3 regions of the Paenibacillus sp. J53TS2 genome follow, and region 1 is predicted to be linked to each of the others. Evidence: predicted binding sites of a transcription regulator. Region 1 holds the regulator's gene; each other region holds the start of a gene.
What was found. Region 1 encodes Rex, which represses fermentation and respiration genes when NADH is low (regulators of the CRP and FNR family bind a similar motif). Its sites were predicted from a motif close to TTGTGAAATATTTCACAA; they were not measured.

Region 1 (5,248 bases):
ACAGTGTGCTCGCCCAGACCTACATGGGAATGTGCCATCTGCACCTGGAGCAAATCGACAAAGCCGCGAAGCATTTCTGGCTGGTATTGGAGAAGGCGACGAACAAACGGCTTCGTTCCATCATTTACAACGCACTCGGATGCATTGAGGCGCAAAAAGGTGTGTTTACCAAAGCAAAAGAGTACTTCAAGTTGGCTCATCACAGCGATCCGTCCTTGCCCGAGCCACTGGCCAATTTGGAGGCCTGCACGCACAGCACAGGGAAATTGCATTACAGTCCGGAACTGACTTCCTTATTGTAGGTCTCATTCCGATTGAACGCACTTATTTACGGCTTGAATTATGAAGCGATGCGAAATTCCGCTTAAAGCGGCGCATCGCTTGTTTTGTTTTGTGATTTTTATTACAGATCCCGTTTGTATTAATTTTCAAATCGGTTATCTTCTGTTATGCTGTAAAGAGACTGGAATGAAGGGACAATTAATAGCAATGAAATACGCAGTGCTTGATTTTGAAACGACGGGTAACCAGTCCTCCGATGAAATTATTCAAGTGGGACTTGCCATTATAGAACCGGATAAGACGATATCGCAGGTGTATCGTTCCTTCGTGAAACCAGGTGTTCCGATCCCTCCTTTTATTACGGGATTGACGGGAATTACAGAGGAAGATGTCAAGGATGCGCCGGAGCTAGACGAAGTGATGGTGGAGATGGTTCCGCTTCTAAACGACGTCGTCTTGGTCGGGCACAATGTTGCATTCGATTTTAATTTCTTGCAGAGCGCTTTGGACAAAACAGGCTATTTGCCGTTTACCGGCCGCATTCTGGATACGATGGATTTCTTGAAAATCCTGTTTCCTTCGCTTACTTCCTATCAGCTCGGGCTGGTGGCGGCGGAGTTTGAAGTGGAGCATGATCGGCCGCATCAGGCGGACAGCGATGCGCTGGCGACGGCGCTCATTTTCCTGAAATGTCTGGAGGAATGCGCGCAGCTGCCGCTGTTGACTTTGCAGCGTCTGGCCGATCTGTTTGCAGGCGAGGACAGCGATTTGGGCTGGTTTTTCGATGCGATGACGCAGGAGAAGGAACGCGAGGCGATGCCAAGCGAAGATGGTTTCGTGTACTATCGTCAATTCGCCCTGCAGGTGGAGGATTGGCTGGACATCCAAGCGCCAAGGGACAGTTCGGATCGAAATCCGCTGGCGGATGTGACGTTCGAGCAGTTCATGGAACAGGTTCGGGAACGGCTGCGAGAGCGTTTGCCGCAGTATGAGGAGCGAGAAGCCCAGAACATGATGCTGAATGAGGTCATGCGGGCTTTCGAGGAAGACAAGCATCTGCTGGTCGAAGCCGGAACGGGGACCGGTAAATCCTTGGGATATCTCCTGCCGGCCATTTACCACAGTGTAAAGAATGAAGAGAAGGTAATGGTCAGCACTCATACCATCAACCTGCAGGAGCAGCTGCGGGAGCGCGACGTGCCGCTATTGACGGAAGTCGTGCCTTTTCCTTTCCGCGCAGCCGTATTTAAAGGAAGGCAGCATTATTTGTGCTTGCGCAAATTTGAACATAAAATGAATAGAAAAGACTTCGCAACACCTAAAGAAGAGGTGATGACGGCCGCGCAAATGGTTGTGTGGCTGACACAAACGGAAAACGGCGACGATGAAGAGTTGAATCTCGGAAACCGCGGCGGCGACTTCTGGGAGACGGTAGCCAGTGAATCGGAATCCTGCTTAGGCCGATCCTGCCCCTGGTTCCGCAAATGCTTCTATCATCGTGCCAAACACGAAGCCGGAGTAGCGGACGTGGTCATCACGAACCACTCTAAATTGTTTACGGACATTCAGGCCGGGCACCAGCTGCTACCAGGCTATGAGCGGCTGGTCATCGATGAGGCGCATCATTTGGAAGATGTGGCCGGCAAGCATCTTGGCATTCATATGAAATACTTTACGGTGGTCCATACGCTGACCCGGTTGTTTAAAGACAGCAAGACAGGGCAGTTGGCTAATCTTCGGAGCTCGATAGATGCGTCGTCCGCGGAGAAAGCTGCGGAATGGTGCGCAGTGATCGATGGCATCTACCCAACGTTGGTGGATGTGAAAGAGAGCTGGGACAAGCTCAGCGAGCTGCTGTTCAGCTTGATGCCGGATCGCAGCGATGCGGCCCCCGGCGATCCGGGGCAATTCGTATATCGGCTGCTGCCGACCCGAAAGCCGAAGGATTGGGAGACACTGACCGCGCTCGAAAACCAGATTTACGTGGGTCTGGGCGACGTGCTTCGCAAAGGGGATCGTCTCATGTCTGAGATTCGGGAGGAGCAGGATGATTATGCTGCGGAAAGCCTGCTTACCGATATCAGCGGCTTGTTTAAGGATTTAGCTGGAGAACGGGAATCACTGCGGTTCTTCATGAAGCTGGAAAGCGAAGACACGGTTTATTGGATGGAAGCCAACGGGAATTACCGCAGCCGCTCGCTGCAAATGTACGCGGTGCCGATTGACGTTAGCGCCCAGTTGAAGGAATTTTTCTTCGATCGGAAAAAAAGCGTCGTTATGACTTCCGCGACATTGTCAGTCGATAAGTCGTTTCAATATATGATCGAGCAGTTGGGTCTGACGGAGGCGGCGGAAGAGGAACGGTTGATTACGTCGATGTTGCCATCTCCGTTTAATTACCGGGACCAGGCACTCTTAGTCATTCCACGTGATTTTCCGAGCGTAAAGGGCAGCGTGGGAGATGATCACTTCATTAACACGTTGGTGCAGTCGTTGGCAGATTCCGCGGTGGCTACGCAAGGCCGCATGCTGGTGCTGTTTACGTCCTACCGGATGCTGAGACAGGTGTATGACCCGCTGAAAGAGTTGCTCTCGGCGCAGGGGATCACCGTCATCGGGCAAGGGATGGACAGCGGTAGCCGTACCAAGCTGACTCGGCGCTTCCAGGGTCAAAATGCATCGGTGCTGCTGGGGACGAGCAGTTTCTGGGAAGGGGTAGATATCCCCGGCGAGGCGCTGACAAGTTTAGCGATCGTGCGGCTGCCTTTTCAACCGCCGAACCATCCGCTGGTGGAAGCCAAGAGTGAGCGACTGCAGCGGGAGAAGAAAAACCCATTTATGAAGTTATCCGTCCCGCAGGCGGTTATCCGCTTCAAGCAAGGATTCGGGCGACTCGTCCGTTCCTCGCAGGATCGTGGCATCGTAATCGTTTATGATACCCGTATCCTGGAGTCTTACTATGGGAAGTATTTTTTATACTCTTTGCCCGGACCGAAGATGGAGCATATGCCGATGAATCAAATGGTACCTCGCATCTCGGAATGGTTGAATCCCGAAGCCTAAACCGCTTTATTGATCGCATTGAAGAATAGGGGGAAACGAAGCATGAAGTCAGAAAAAATTTCGGACGCCGTCGTCCGCAGACTGCCGGTTTACCTGCGTTTCTTGAACGAACTCAGCCGCAGGGAGGTCCCCACGGTCTCCTCGCAGGAGCTGGGCCAGAAGTTGGATCTGAATCCCGCGCAAATCCGCAAGGATTTAGCGTATTTCGGCGATTTTGGTCGGAAGGGGATCGGCTATGACGTGGCTTACCTAATCGAGAAGATTCAACAGATTCTCAACCTGGACCAGCAAATTAACGTGGCGTTAGTCGGTGCCGGTAATCTAGGGCAAGCCCTTTCGAATTATAATGCTTATTTGAAGGATAATATGAAAATCGTCGCCGTGTTCGACGCATCGCCAGCAAAGATCGGTACCCAAATCAACAACATCACGATTCAACCGATTGAGGAGCTGGTAGCTACGGTACGAGCGAATAATATCCGTATTGGGATCATAACGGTACCTGACACAGAAGCCCAGCGCGTGGCAGACGAGCTGGTTGCGGCCGGGATCGGAGCCATCCTGAACTTCGCGCCAACGATTCTCAAGGTGCCGTCGGAAGTGCGGATTCATGCGGCCGATTTCACTACAGACCTGCTTAGCTTGGCATATTATCTGGAGGATGGAAAGGAACAAGCCAACGTATGAGTCGTAAATGGTTAATTAAGAACGGGACGTTTGCCGTACTGGAGACCAATCGCCCCGTGATTCATGGATATATGCTTGTTGAAGGCGATTCGATCACCTATATCGGAGAAGAGCGCCCGGAAGGCGTGGAAGGCGCCGAAACGTTTGACGGCAAAGGCTTGTTATTTTTGCCAGGACTGATTAACACCCATGGTCATGCGGCGATGTCGCTGTTGCGCGGTTATGGGGATGACATGGTACTGCAAACCTGGCTGCAGGAGAAAATGTGGCCGATGGAAGCCAAGTTTACCGCTGCTGACGTTTATGCCGGAACGGCGCTGTCCGTACTGGAAATGCTTAAAGGCGGTACGACCACGTTCTTGGATATGTACGATCAGATGGACGAAGTCGCCAAGGTTGTCGAGGAATCCGGCATTCGCGCCGTACTGATGCGCGGAGCGATCGGGCTATGCTCGCCGGAAGAGCAGGATCAGAAGCTTAAAGAAGCGATCGCGTTTGCCCAGAATTGGCACGGTAAAGCGGAAGGACGCATCACGACGATGATGTCGCCTCATGCGCCATATACCTGTCCGCCGGCTTTCATCGAGAAGTTCGTACAAGCCGCCCACGATCTCGATCTACCGATGCATACGCATATGTCGGAGACACGCGCCGAGGTGGAGCAGAACGTGAACGATTACGGCGTTCGCCCGGTAGAGCACCTGCGGAAGCTGGGCATGTTCTCCCGCCCGACGCTGCTCGCCCATGCCGTACATTTGACGGACGAGGAAATCGAGGTCTTGGCTTCTCATGGCGTTACCGTCTCTCATAATCCGGGTAGCAACTTAAAGTTGGCCAGCGGCGTTGCCAGAGTACCGGAGCTCCTGAAGAAGGGAGTCGTGGTATCGCTGGGTACTGACGGTGCAGCCAGCAACAATAACCTGGACATGCTGGAGGAGATTCGTTTGGCCGCGCTGATTCATAAAGGCGTATCCGGGGATCCGACGGCGATTCCGGCTCTAGAAGCACTCAAGATGGGGACGGAGTACGGCGCGAAGTCGGTCTTCTTGCCGAACACCGGGAAGCTTGCGGCTGGCATGAAGGCGGATTTCATCGCCTTGAACACGGAGCAGGCTCATTTTCTGCCGCGAACGGATTTCATCTCGCACACCGTGTATTCTGCTGGACCAAAAGACGTCGAACACGTTTGGGTGAATGGCAAACAGGTCGTCAAACA
Region 2 (5,248 bases), 180 kb from region 1:
CACAGTGGTACCACGGATGTACGGCGGCGTAACAACCCCGGAAGACCTGAAGAAAATCGCCGACGTGTCCTTGAAATACGATGTCAAAGTGGTGAAGGTCACGGGCGGACAACGGCTCGACTTGATCGGGGTGAAGAAAGAAGATCTGCCGAAAGTTTGGGAAGAGCTGGATATGCCGTCGGGGTATGCTTATGCCAAATCGCTGCGTACGGTCAAAACATGCGTTGGTTCGCAATTCTGCCGCTTCGGGACTCAGGACTCGATGGGTATGGGCGCGCTGCTGGAGCGTAAATTCGAACGGCTTGATTTCCCGGCCAAATTCAAAATGGCGGTTAACGGCTGCCCGCGGAACTGCGCCGAATCGTGCACGAAGGACATCGGTATCGTCGGTAATGATGGCGGTTGGGAAATCTTTATCGGCGGCAATGGCGGGATCAAGGCGCGCTTGGCGGATTCGCTATGCAAGGTAAAAACCGATGAGGAACTGATCGAGCTGTGCGGTGCAATCATGCAATATTACCGTGAAACCGGCAACTACTTGGAGAGAACGTCGGAGTGGGTGGAACGGATGGGGCTCGAGCACATTCGCTCGGTTGTCGTCGACGACACCGAGAACCGCAAGGCGTTGATGGAACGGATTGAATTTGCCTTGACTCAAGTGACGGATCCTTGGCAAAAAGTGCTGAACGACGATGATCAACGCGGTAAATTGTATCATTCGTTGGAAATGAGCAACCAGCTGTAATGTAGCGTCTAAAGCGAAAGGGGTTATCAAGCATGAAGATGGAGTTGAGTGGTGATACGTTTTACCCTGTGGGCGCCTTGGAGGAGTTCCTGCCACAGATCGGTCGGGTGGTGGAATTGGCCGGTCAGTCGATCGCGGTGTTTCGTACGTCGGATGGTCGCATTTTTGCGGCATTAAACCAGAATCCCCATCCGAAGGGCGGACCGCTGGCCGAGGGCATCGTTTCGGGTCATTATCTGTATGATCCATTGTACGATTGGAAAATCGACCTGACCACCGGACAGGTTCAAGCGCCGGATACCGGCCAGGTGACGATGTTTCCGGTCAAGGTGGAAGAGGGACAGGTTTTCGTTGCCGCAGCGGTGCTGCAGCAAGCGTAGCGGGATGAACTGAAGCGCGGTGATCGAGAGGTCGCCGCGCTTTTTTTGAAAGCAAGGCAGGCTTCATATGGGGGAGGAACACAAATGTTTACGCAAAACGTGGAAGCGATCGTGGAAGCGGCCGTCAAGAAAAAAGAAAAGATGAACGAAAGTCTGCCACGGTATCTCGTGTCGGCCATGCTGGCAGGGGCGTATGTCGGGTTGGGCATCATTTTGATCTTTAGCATCGGTGGGCCGTTGGCTGCGGTCAAATCGCCATATCAGACGATGCTGATGGGGATGTCCTTTGGGCTGGCCCTGACGTTGGTTGTGTTTGCTGGCTCCGAACTGTTCACCGGCAATAATATGTTCTTTACGGCTAGTACGCTCGCGAAGCGGACAACGGTTGGCGATACGGCGAAGAACTGGACTCTTGTTTTTCTAGGCAACCTGGCAGGTGCGTTGGTGCTTTGCCTGTTAATCGTCGGCAGCGGTTTGTTTAAGACGGCCGCGCCGGAGCATTTGATCTTTGCCGCTTCCGCCAAGAAGATGGGGGCTCCGGTGACAGAGCTGTTCTTTCGCGGGATTCTATGCAACTGGCTTGTTTGCTTGGCACTTTGGATGGCGAACCGGGCCAAGGAGGATATCGCCAAACTCGTCTTGATCTGGTGGTGCCTCTATGCGTTTATCTCGAGCGGGTACGAGCATAGCGTGGCCAATATGACTTTGCTCAGCTTGTCGCTGCTGCTACCGAATCATCCGGATACGGTTACGGTCGCTGGATGGTTGCACAACATGGTGCCGGTTACACTAGGCAATATGGTTGGCGGCGCCGTGTTTGTCGGTATGGCATATTGGTTCATTTCGCCTGTGCGCAAGAAGGCGTAGGACATAACAGGAGCTGAGAATGATCCCCCAAGTTCGTCTATCATAGACGAGGCTTGGGGGATTTGCTTTGTTTTATATGAAGAAGAACAAAGCAAAAAACCGTCCAACCAAAGAAGGGACGGTTCGATACGCTAGCACTAGCGTCTATTGGTGATGAAGCTGCGGGCAATTAGATACGGCAAATTTCGTTCGGGCATAGCTCGCAGTGACAAATATCCTGCAGCATCACCAGGTCTTTGATCACGATCATGCCGTTCTCGTACTCCAGCGCGTCTTTCTTGCGCAGATCGCTCAGCATGCGGTTGACGCTCTCGCGCGTTGCTCCGATCATGTTGGACAAGTCGGTGTGAGTGATCTTCTTGTTGATAAGAATCGTGTCTCCATGTTGTTCGCCATACGTATTGCTAAGGCGAATCAGTGTCGAGCACAATGCGCCTGGTTTGCCGTACATCATCAAATCACGGAATTTCGTCTGGGTCAAACGGTGATGGATTCCCATCCATTTCATGAAATCGATGGCGAAATCGCAATGCTGGCAGATCATGATTTCCAGATCCTTTTGCTCGATGACGCCGATTTCGCAGTCTTCGATGACTTCGGCGGTGAAGCTGTGCTTCGTGCTGAAGAACGGATCGGCCTGACCGACCATGTCGCCGCGACCATACATGTAAAGGATCAATTCCTTGCCTTCATCTGTCGATTTGGTCAACTTCACGCGGCCGCGCTTGATGTAGAACAGTTTATCGGAAAAGTCACCTTCCCAGAACAAATGCGTCCCCTCGGGATATGCTTTGTCTTTCATCGTAACGAGAAGGCGATTGAAGTTTTGCTCTGTAAAACAGCTCGTATTACCGCGGGGCAGGGTGGCATTTAAAATTTCACTCATCATCGATTTCCCCTTTGTACTCCAAATTTTTCTGAAAATTTTAAATTAATTATATAACGTTTTTTCGGTTTTTTGGGGGCCGTAAAGCCTGAAAAAGTGTCGAAATTTCAACATTGTGAGAAAATTCACTTTGTCAGATGGTAGAAATGCGCTATGTAATGCGCACAATAACAGGCTTGGGCTTACAAAAATCAATTCAAAATTTTCACACAATGTAAAGTATATATGAAAATAAAATCATGGCAAGTGAAAACTTTCAACTTTTTTAAAGTATGTGAAATAATTCACTATACAAAGACCATCCCCTGTGCTATGATCAAGACATAAAGAGAAGCACACAAGCTTCATAAGGGTTAGCTTGCAAGTGAATTTTTTCACGAGACATTGATCACCCGTACCTGCAGGCAAAATCCTTAAACCACTTAGGAGGATGAGAGAGATGGCCGTTAAAAACGAAGTGGCTCCAAAAGCACAGGCAACCGCGCAAGATTACATTCAAACTTTGATCGACAAGGCGAAGAAAGCATCCGAAGCCTTCATGAGCATGGATCAAGAGCAAATCGACAATATCGTGCAAGCCATGGCTTTGGCGGGGCTCGACAAACACATGCATCTCGCGAAACTGGCGATTGAAGAAACGGGCCGCGGGGTGTACGAGGACAAAATCATCAAAAACATGTTTGCGACGGAGTACATCTGGCATAGCATCAAGTACGATAAAACGGTAGGCGTAATCGAAGATAGTCCTTACGACAACTTCCAAAAAATCGCCGAACCCGTGGGAATCATCATGGGGATTACCCCGGTGACAAACCCAACGTCAACCACCATCTTTAAATCTCTGATCGCCATCAAAACACGTAACCCGATCATTTTCGGTTTCCATCCATCCGCTCAAGCCTGCAGTACGGAAGCCGCTAAAATATTGCTCGAAGCTGCCGTTAAACACGGCGCACCGGCCGATTGCATCCAGTGGATCGAAAATCCTTCCATGGATCGCACGAACGCTCTGATGAATCACCATGACATCGCCTGCATCTTGGCTACCGGCGGATCCGCAATGGTTAAAGCCGCTTATAGCTGCGGCAAACCGGCACTGGGTGTTGGCCCTGGTAACGTTCCTTGCTTCATTGAAAAGAGCGCAGACCTGGATCAAGCGGTCAACGACCTGATCCTTTCCAAAACGTTCGACAACGGCATGATTTGTGCATCCGAGCAAGCGGTCATTATTGAAGAACCGATTTTCGACCAAGTGAAGAAGAAAATGATAGCCAACGGTTGTTATTTCGTTAATAAAGATGAAGCTGCGAAGCTGACTGCAGGCGCGATCATCGCCGACAAATGTGCAGTGAATCCTTCGATCGTCGGCCAACCTGCGGTAAAAATCGCGGAAATGTGCGGCATCGACGTGCCGGCTGGAACGAAAATTCTCGTTGCTGAAATCGAAGGCGTGGGTCCGAAATTCCCGTTGTCTGCTGAGAAATTGAGCCCTGTACTCGCTTGCTACAAAGTGAAAAACGCGGAACAAGGCATCGAACGTGCTCTGGAAGTCGTTCAATTCGGCGGCATGGGTCACTCCTCGGTCATCCACTCGGATAATGAAGAAGTGATTCAAAAATTCTCGGAACGGATGCCGACTTGCCGGATCCTGGTAAATCAGCCTTCCTCGCAAGGCGGTATCGGCGACATCTACAACACGAACCTGCCGTCGCTGACGCTGGGCTGCGGATCGTATGGACGCAACTCGACTTCGTCGAACGTCACGGCTGTCAATCTGATCAACGTGAAAAGGGTGAATCGTCGTACCGTGAATATGCAATGGTTTAAAGTGCCTAACAAAATCTACTTCGAGAAGAATTCGACGCAATACCTGGCCAAAATGCCGGACATCTCCCGCGTGCTGATCGTCACTGACCCGATGATGGTGAAGCTGGGCTATGTGGAAAGAGTGGAACACTATCTGCGTCAACGCCAAACGCCGGTTGCTATCGAAGTGTTCTCGGATGTCGAACCGGATCCATCGACGACGACCGTGGAACGCGGGACCGAGCTGATGGCCAAATTCCAACCGGACTGCATTATCGCCTTGGGCGGCGGTTCGCCAATGGATGCGGCGAAAGGCATGTGGCTGTTCTACGAATATCCGGATACCGACTTCCATAACCTGAAGCAAAAATTCATGGATATTCGCAAACGGATCTACAAATACCCACGTCTGGGACAAAAAGCGAAATTTGTTGCGATTCCAACAACGTCGGGTACGGGTTCCGAAGTCACCTCGTTTGCGGTTATTACGGACAAAGTCAACGGCAACACGAAATATCCTTTGGCGGATTACGAGTTGACGCCGGACGTGGCGATCATTGACCC
Region 3 (5,248 bases), on a different contig from region 1:
ACCCCGAAGTCAAAACCTTCCAGGAAAAAGAAGCCGATAAACAACACCGCGACAAGGACAAACCAGAGCTCATTAAGAGACAGCATGATATCCCTCCTTACCGAATGGATCCGCCGAATGATCCGCGCCGTCTCCCGTTTCGTCATTCGGTCCCTTCTTGATGACTTTCACGAACAGGTAAACCAACACGGCACCGAGCACCGAATAGATCGCTGTAAAGGCAATCAGCGAGAACAGGATCTGTCCGCCCGTTACGCTTGGCGAAACGCTGTCTTTCGTCTGCATTAGCCCAAATACCGTCCACGGCTGACGTCCGAATTCCGTCATGATCCAGCCGGAAGTGTTCGCGATAAACGGCAATGAAATCGACCACAACATAAAGCGGTAAAACCAGGTGTTCGGATTATCGAGCTTTTTGCGCCAAGCCAGATACGCGCCGTACAACCCAAGCACGATCATCAAGCAGCCGGCGGCGATCATGATCCGGAAGCTCCAGAAGGTCGTCCGAACAGGGGGAATGTAGTCCCCAGGACCGTAAGCTTGCTCGTATTCGGCTTGCAGCTCGTGCATGCCTTTGACCTCGCCGGAGAACTTGCTGTAGGACAGGAAGCTCAGCAGGTAAGGAATTTTGATTTCAAAATTGTTCTTGCCATCGTTCGAATCGATATGGGCATACAACGTCCAAGGCGCAGGGTCGCCCGACTTGCCCCAAAGGCCTTCAGAGGCGGCCATTTTCATCGGCTGCGTCTTGACCAAATATTGCGCTTGTTGGTGACCGAACAACGCCGTCCCAAACGAAGCGATCAATGCGACGATGATGCCGATCGTAAACGATTTTTTGAAGAAGGCGGTATCCTGACGTCTTAACATTTTATACGCACTGACCCCGGCGATCAGGAAAGCCCCGGTGGCAAAAGCGCCCAGAACCGTGTGCGGGAACTCCACCAGCAATTGTCCATTGGTGACCAAAGCGAAGAAATCGTTCATCTCCGCACGTCCATTATTCACCTCAAAACCGACCGGATGCTGCATAAACGAGTTGGCGGCCAGAATCCAAAGCGCCGAAACCGTCGTTCCCAAAGCGACCAGCCAGATGCACAGCAGATGGACTTTCTTGGATAGACGGTCCCAACCGAAAATCCAAAGTCCGATAAACGTCGATTCCATAAAGAAAGCAAACAGCGCTTCGATCGCCAGCGGCGCACCGAAAACGTCCCCGACGAACCGGGAATAATCCGACCAGTTCATGCCGAACTGGAATTCCTGAAGAATCCCCGTCACGACCCCTACCGCAAAATTGATAAGGAACAGTTTCCCCCAGAACTTCGCCATCCGTTTGTATTCTTCTTTCCCCTTGGTAACGTACATGGTTTCCATGATCGCGATGAGCAGCACCAGACCGATGGATACCGGGACGAAGAAGAAATGGAAAATCGTTGTCACTGCAAACTGAAGGCGAGCAAGCACAATCGGATCCAGCATTTCTTTTCCCTACTTTCTAATGATTATTATCTAATGTGAATTCTATCACCGGATGATGAAAACGAACGGACAAAAAATAATAATTTTGTGACAGAAATCACATGAGAAATGTCACAAATTCTAATTTTGCTCATAAAACCGCATCAGATCAACGTTTTTTCGTAGTCGCTGAATTTTGACATTCCTGTGAAATGGCTTTCTTTTGCCCATCGAGCAGGTGTCTCACCGCCAAAATCGGGTGATGCCATAACATCCGCGGTCCGGCAAAAGCCATCACCCTGCGGATTTGCTCCCGCTGGATGGCCGCATAGCAGTGCACGGGGCATGCCAAGCAGGTTGTCTTGCCTTCCCCGAACCGGCAGCGGTCCAGCCGCTGCTCGGCATATCGGTGAAGCTCGGCGCATTCAGCGCATAAAGGGGTTGCTTCAACACGGGCCGCCTGCGGTTGCCGCAGATCGGCCTGCCCGTTGGCGCCGTGCATTTTACGGCAATACAACGCGATCATCAGGGCCACAGTTTTCTTTTCGCGACGAATCCGCGGCCCACTGGCGCTAGTTGCCATTTGGCGCTTCCTCCTTTTCCGTAACACGCATCCGGAAGGCCATCCTCCAACCCAACCATGCCCCTGCGATCATCAGGACGCCATAGGCAACAACCCCAAATGGAATGATCGTCGCCAGCCAGTGCAGCAAGCCGAACCCGCCCAGCAGCAGCATGAGCCCCATGATGACGAAAGTTTGATTTTGTTGCCCCGCCGCTTCGAACGGCTCCGAGAATGGGAGTCCCTTGCGTAGGGATAGAAAACAAAGGATGGCGAAACATTGCATCGCCAGTCCTGCTACGATCAGGTCCGGCAGAATGGAAACTCCGAACAACACTGCGAATATCGCAGCCTCCACCAAGTACAAGGGCAACATCAACCGGACCAGGCAGGCCTTCAAAGCCCCCTTGTAGATCGGCGCTTCACCGGAAATCGGGGCCGTCTGGTAGATCCAGGCCGCCTTATATCGGCTTGAGTAACGCAGCATCATGATGATCGTGGGCAGCATAATCCCGCTAAAATAAATGAACAAATACATCCGGGTGCCCGATATCCCCTCCAACCCTTGATCCAGCCCATTCGAGAACAAGAAGATAAAGGGAAACACGATCGCAAAGCCCAAGGAAGGGTATACCTTCAACTTAAATTCCCGCTCTGTGCCCATCAATGACCAGGCAAATCGAAAAAATGCGCTTTCCTGCGGCGTAGAGCAAAGAAGATCCGCTATTCGGCGCAGCGCCTTCCCCGAACCCTTCGTGCCCTTGGCACTAGGCTCCGCCAGCTTCTGCAGGTTTCGCTCCAGCGCCGGCATCAGCTTCAGGTACAGCAGAAAGGCCGCCAACGGAACAAGGATGGACAATCCCGCCAGCCCGGCATAGCTTAAACCTCCCCCCGGATGCAGCACCGTTTGAAAGGAGGCACCGACCCATACCGGAGGCAGCAGGTACTGCCACCACGCCGGCTTAAAGACAACATCCATAGCCGTAAAATCAAATAGTCGGACCAACACCTGATACCCCACCGCAATGGTGATCGTCATGCCGATCTGCACGTAATTGATCATATCTTTCAGCTTCTCGCCGTCAAAAAAGCGCAAGACAACCAAATATAGCAGCGCGGTCAGCACCACGATCAGCAAGTCCATCAGGATCAGTTCCAGCAGCATCAAGGTAAAGAAACCGATCCCCTGCCGAAACAGTCCGACCGCCAGCGGAATAATTGCGATCGCTCCGGTCAGAAAAAACAAATAAATAAAAATATGTACTGTCTTCGCCATCGTAATCGTGCGGCGGTTTACCGGCTTGGTCGCCAGGATACTCCGATCCCGGATGTCCAGCAGCACCGAGGAGAAATCGGAAATCATCGCGGTCATGACCATAAACATCATAATGCCGAACAGGATGCTCATCTGAAACAGCAAATTGTCCCCCATCAATACAAACATCGAGCTGAGTCCGCCAAAAATAACGTATAACCAAAGCGAACGCAAGAACTGATTCCCGTCCTCGGCTTCGGCTTGCTGCTTCTTCCTCGATTTATTCACCATCGTTGGCACTCTTCTAGCGTCCATCGTCAGCTTGACCTGAAGAATTCGTCGCATCACGGGGTAGTCCACGCCCATTTTCACGAATAATCCGCGGAATCGGTCCAACACTCGCAAGCTCTTCATCTCTTCCATAAGCTACACCTCTTGCACGATAGACACGAGACGTCCGGCGATATCCTGATGCTCGTTGAACCCGGTCAATTGGTTGAAAATCTGTTCCAACGACCCTTCGTGGTTTTGTTCCTTCAACTCGTCAAAGCTGCCGTCGGCCACAATGCGGCCTCCATCTAACAGGACGATTCGGCTGCTAATCTTCTCGACCACGTCCATAATATGAGACGAATAAAAAATGGCTTTGCCTTGAGCAGCCAGTAGAGCAAGCATTTCCTTAACAACCATGACACTGTTGGCGTCAAGGCCGCTCAGCGGCTCGTCCAGAAACAGCACGTCCGGATTGTGCAGCAGACTGGAAATGAGCAGCACCTTTTGCTTCATCCCTTTGGAGAACGTCGTAACCCGGGAGTTAAACACGTCCCCCAAACTAAACTCCGTCATCATTCGCCTAGCTTTCATCTCTGCGTCATCGGCGGATAACCCGTACAGCTCGCCAATGAAGGTCAAATATTCTCTTGCCGTCAGCGTATCGTAAAGCTCGGCGATTTCCGGCACGTATCCGATTCGCTTCTTGTAATCGATGCCGCCGTCTCCGGGATGCTGCCCAAAGACTTGCACCTCCCCCTGATAACCTTCAACCAGGCCAAGCATAATCTTGACCGTCGTGCTCTTACCCGCTCCGTTTGGCCCGATGTAACCGATAATCTGCCCCGGATACACCTCCAAATCAACGCCGTTCAGAACTTGGCGTCCTCCGTAGCTCATACGTAAATCCGTCAGTCTAATCACCGGATCCTTTGTTGTAGTCATCGATTCATCCCCTTTCCACTGCCCCCAGTTTACCATAGATTTCCTAATGAAAGCGGAAGATTCCTCACACAAAAAGGCATTCCCCGAACCCTATGGGTGCGGAAAATGCCTTCTTTATTTAAAAGGGATTCGTTATCCCTGGGAATTGGAGGGAATAAAGCTACTGATATCCACGCCGAGCCCTTGCGCAAGACGCATGCCGTATTCCCTGTCCCCGCAGAAGAAGTTGCACACGGCACGCAATTGGACTTGCTCCGGCGTCTGCTTCAGATCGTTCACCAGGTTGGCGATAAGGTGATCCTTCTCTTCGGCCGTGAAACTCCGGTACAGCTCGCCTGCTTGGGTGAAATCGTCGGTTTTCGCAATTTTCTCGCGACCGATATGTCCGCTGACCGGTACCACGCTATCTCGGTAGGCCGGATCTTCCTTGGGACTGCTGTCGAAGCTGTTGGGTTCATAGTTGATCGGCGACGGATCTTGCTTGATATTCATGAGGCCGTCCCGCTGATGGTTACGTACGGAAGCATACGGGCAGTTAACCGGAATTTGCAGGTAGTTCGCACCGAGCCGATAACGCTGGGTGTCCGGATAAGAGAATAACCGGCCCTGCAGCAACTTATCCTCGGATGGTTCGATCCCGGGAACGAGCACGCTTGGCGAGAAAGCCGACTGCTCCACCTCCGCGAAGAAGTTATCGGGGTTACGGTTCAGCGTCATCGTACCGATCTTCACCAGCGGATAATGATCCTCCGGCC

Region 2: adhE (bifunctional acetaldehyde-CoA/alcohol dehydrogenase) is a predicted target of Rex. The motif match lies at 3,151-3,168, and genes of this name have one in related genera.
Region 3: KJS42_RS05790 (cytochrome ubiquinol oxidase subunit I) is a predicted target of Rex. The motif match lies at 1,568-1,585, and genes of this name have one in related genera.

What each region holds. Positions count from the first base shown of each region.
Region 1 is NZ_BOSK01000004.1:184,677-189,924, forward strand. Features, by position in the region: gene KJS42_RS10985 (tetratricopeptide repeat protein) at 1-302, shown strand, start outside; gene dinG (ATP-dependent DNA helicase DinG) at 490-3,345, shown strand; gene KJS42_RS10995 (redox-sensing transcriptional repressor Rex) at 3,364-4,032, shown strand; gene KJS42_RS11000 (amidohydrolase) at 4,029-5,248, shown strand, end outside.
Region 2 is NZ_BOSK01000004.1:3,851-9,098, forward strand. Features, by position in the region: gene nirB (nitrite reductase large subunit NirB) at 1-745, shown strand, start outside; gene nirD (nitrite reductase small subunit NirD) at 778-1,125, shown strand; gene KJS42_RS10050 (formate/nitrite transporter family protein) at 1,210-1,992, shown strand; gene KJS42_RS10055 (Crp/Fnr family transcriptional regulator) at 2,162-2,878, opposite strand; gene adhE (bifunctional acetaldehyde-CoA/alcohol dehydrogenase) at 3,318-5,248, shown strand, end outside.
Region 3 is NZ_BOSK01000002.1:266,849-272,096, forward strand. Features, by position in the region: gene cydB (cytochrome d ubiquinol oxidase subunit II) at 1-86, opposite strand, end outside; gene KJS42_RS05790 (cytochrome ubiquinol oxidase subunit I) at 73-1,482, opposite strand; gene KJS42_RS05795 (nitrous oxide-stimulated promoter family protein) at 1,631-2,044, opposite strand; gene KJS42_RS05800 (hypothetical protein) at 2,034-3,701, opposite strand; gene KJS42_RS05805 (ABC transporter ATP-binding protein) at 3,705-4,493, opposite strand; gene KJS42_RS05810 (catalase) at 4,626-5,248, opposite strand, start outside.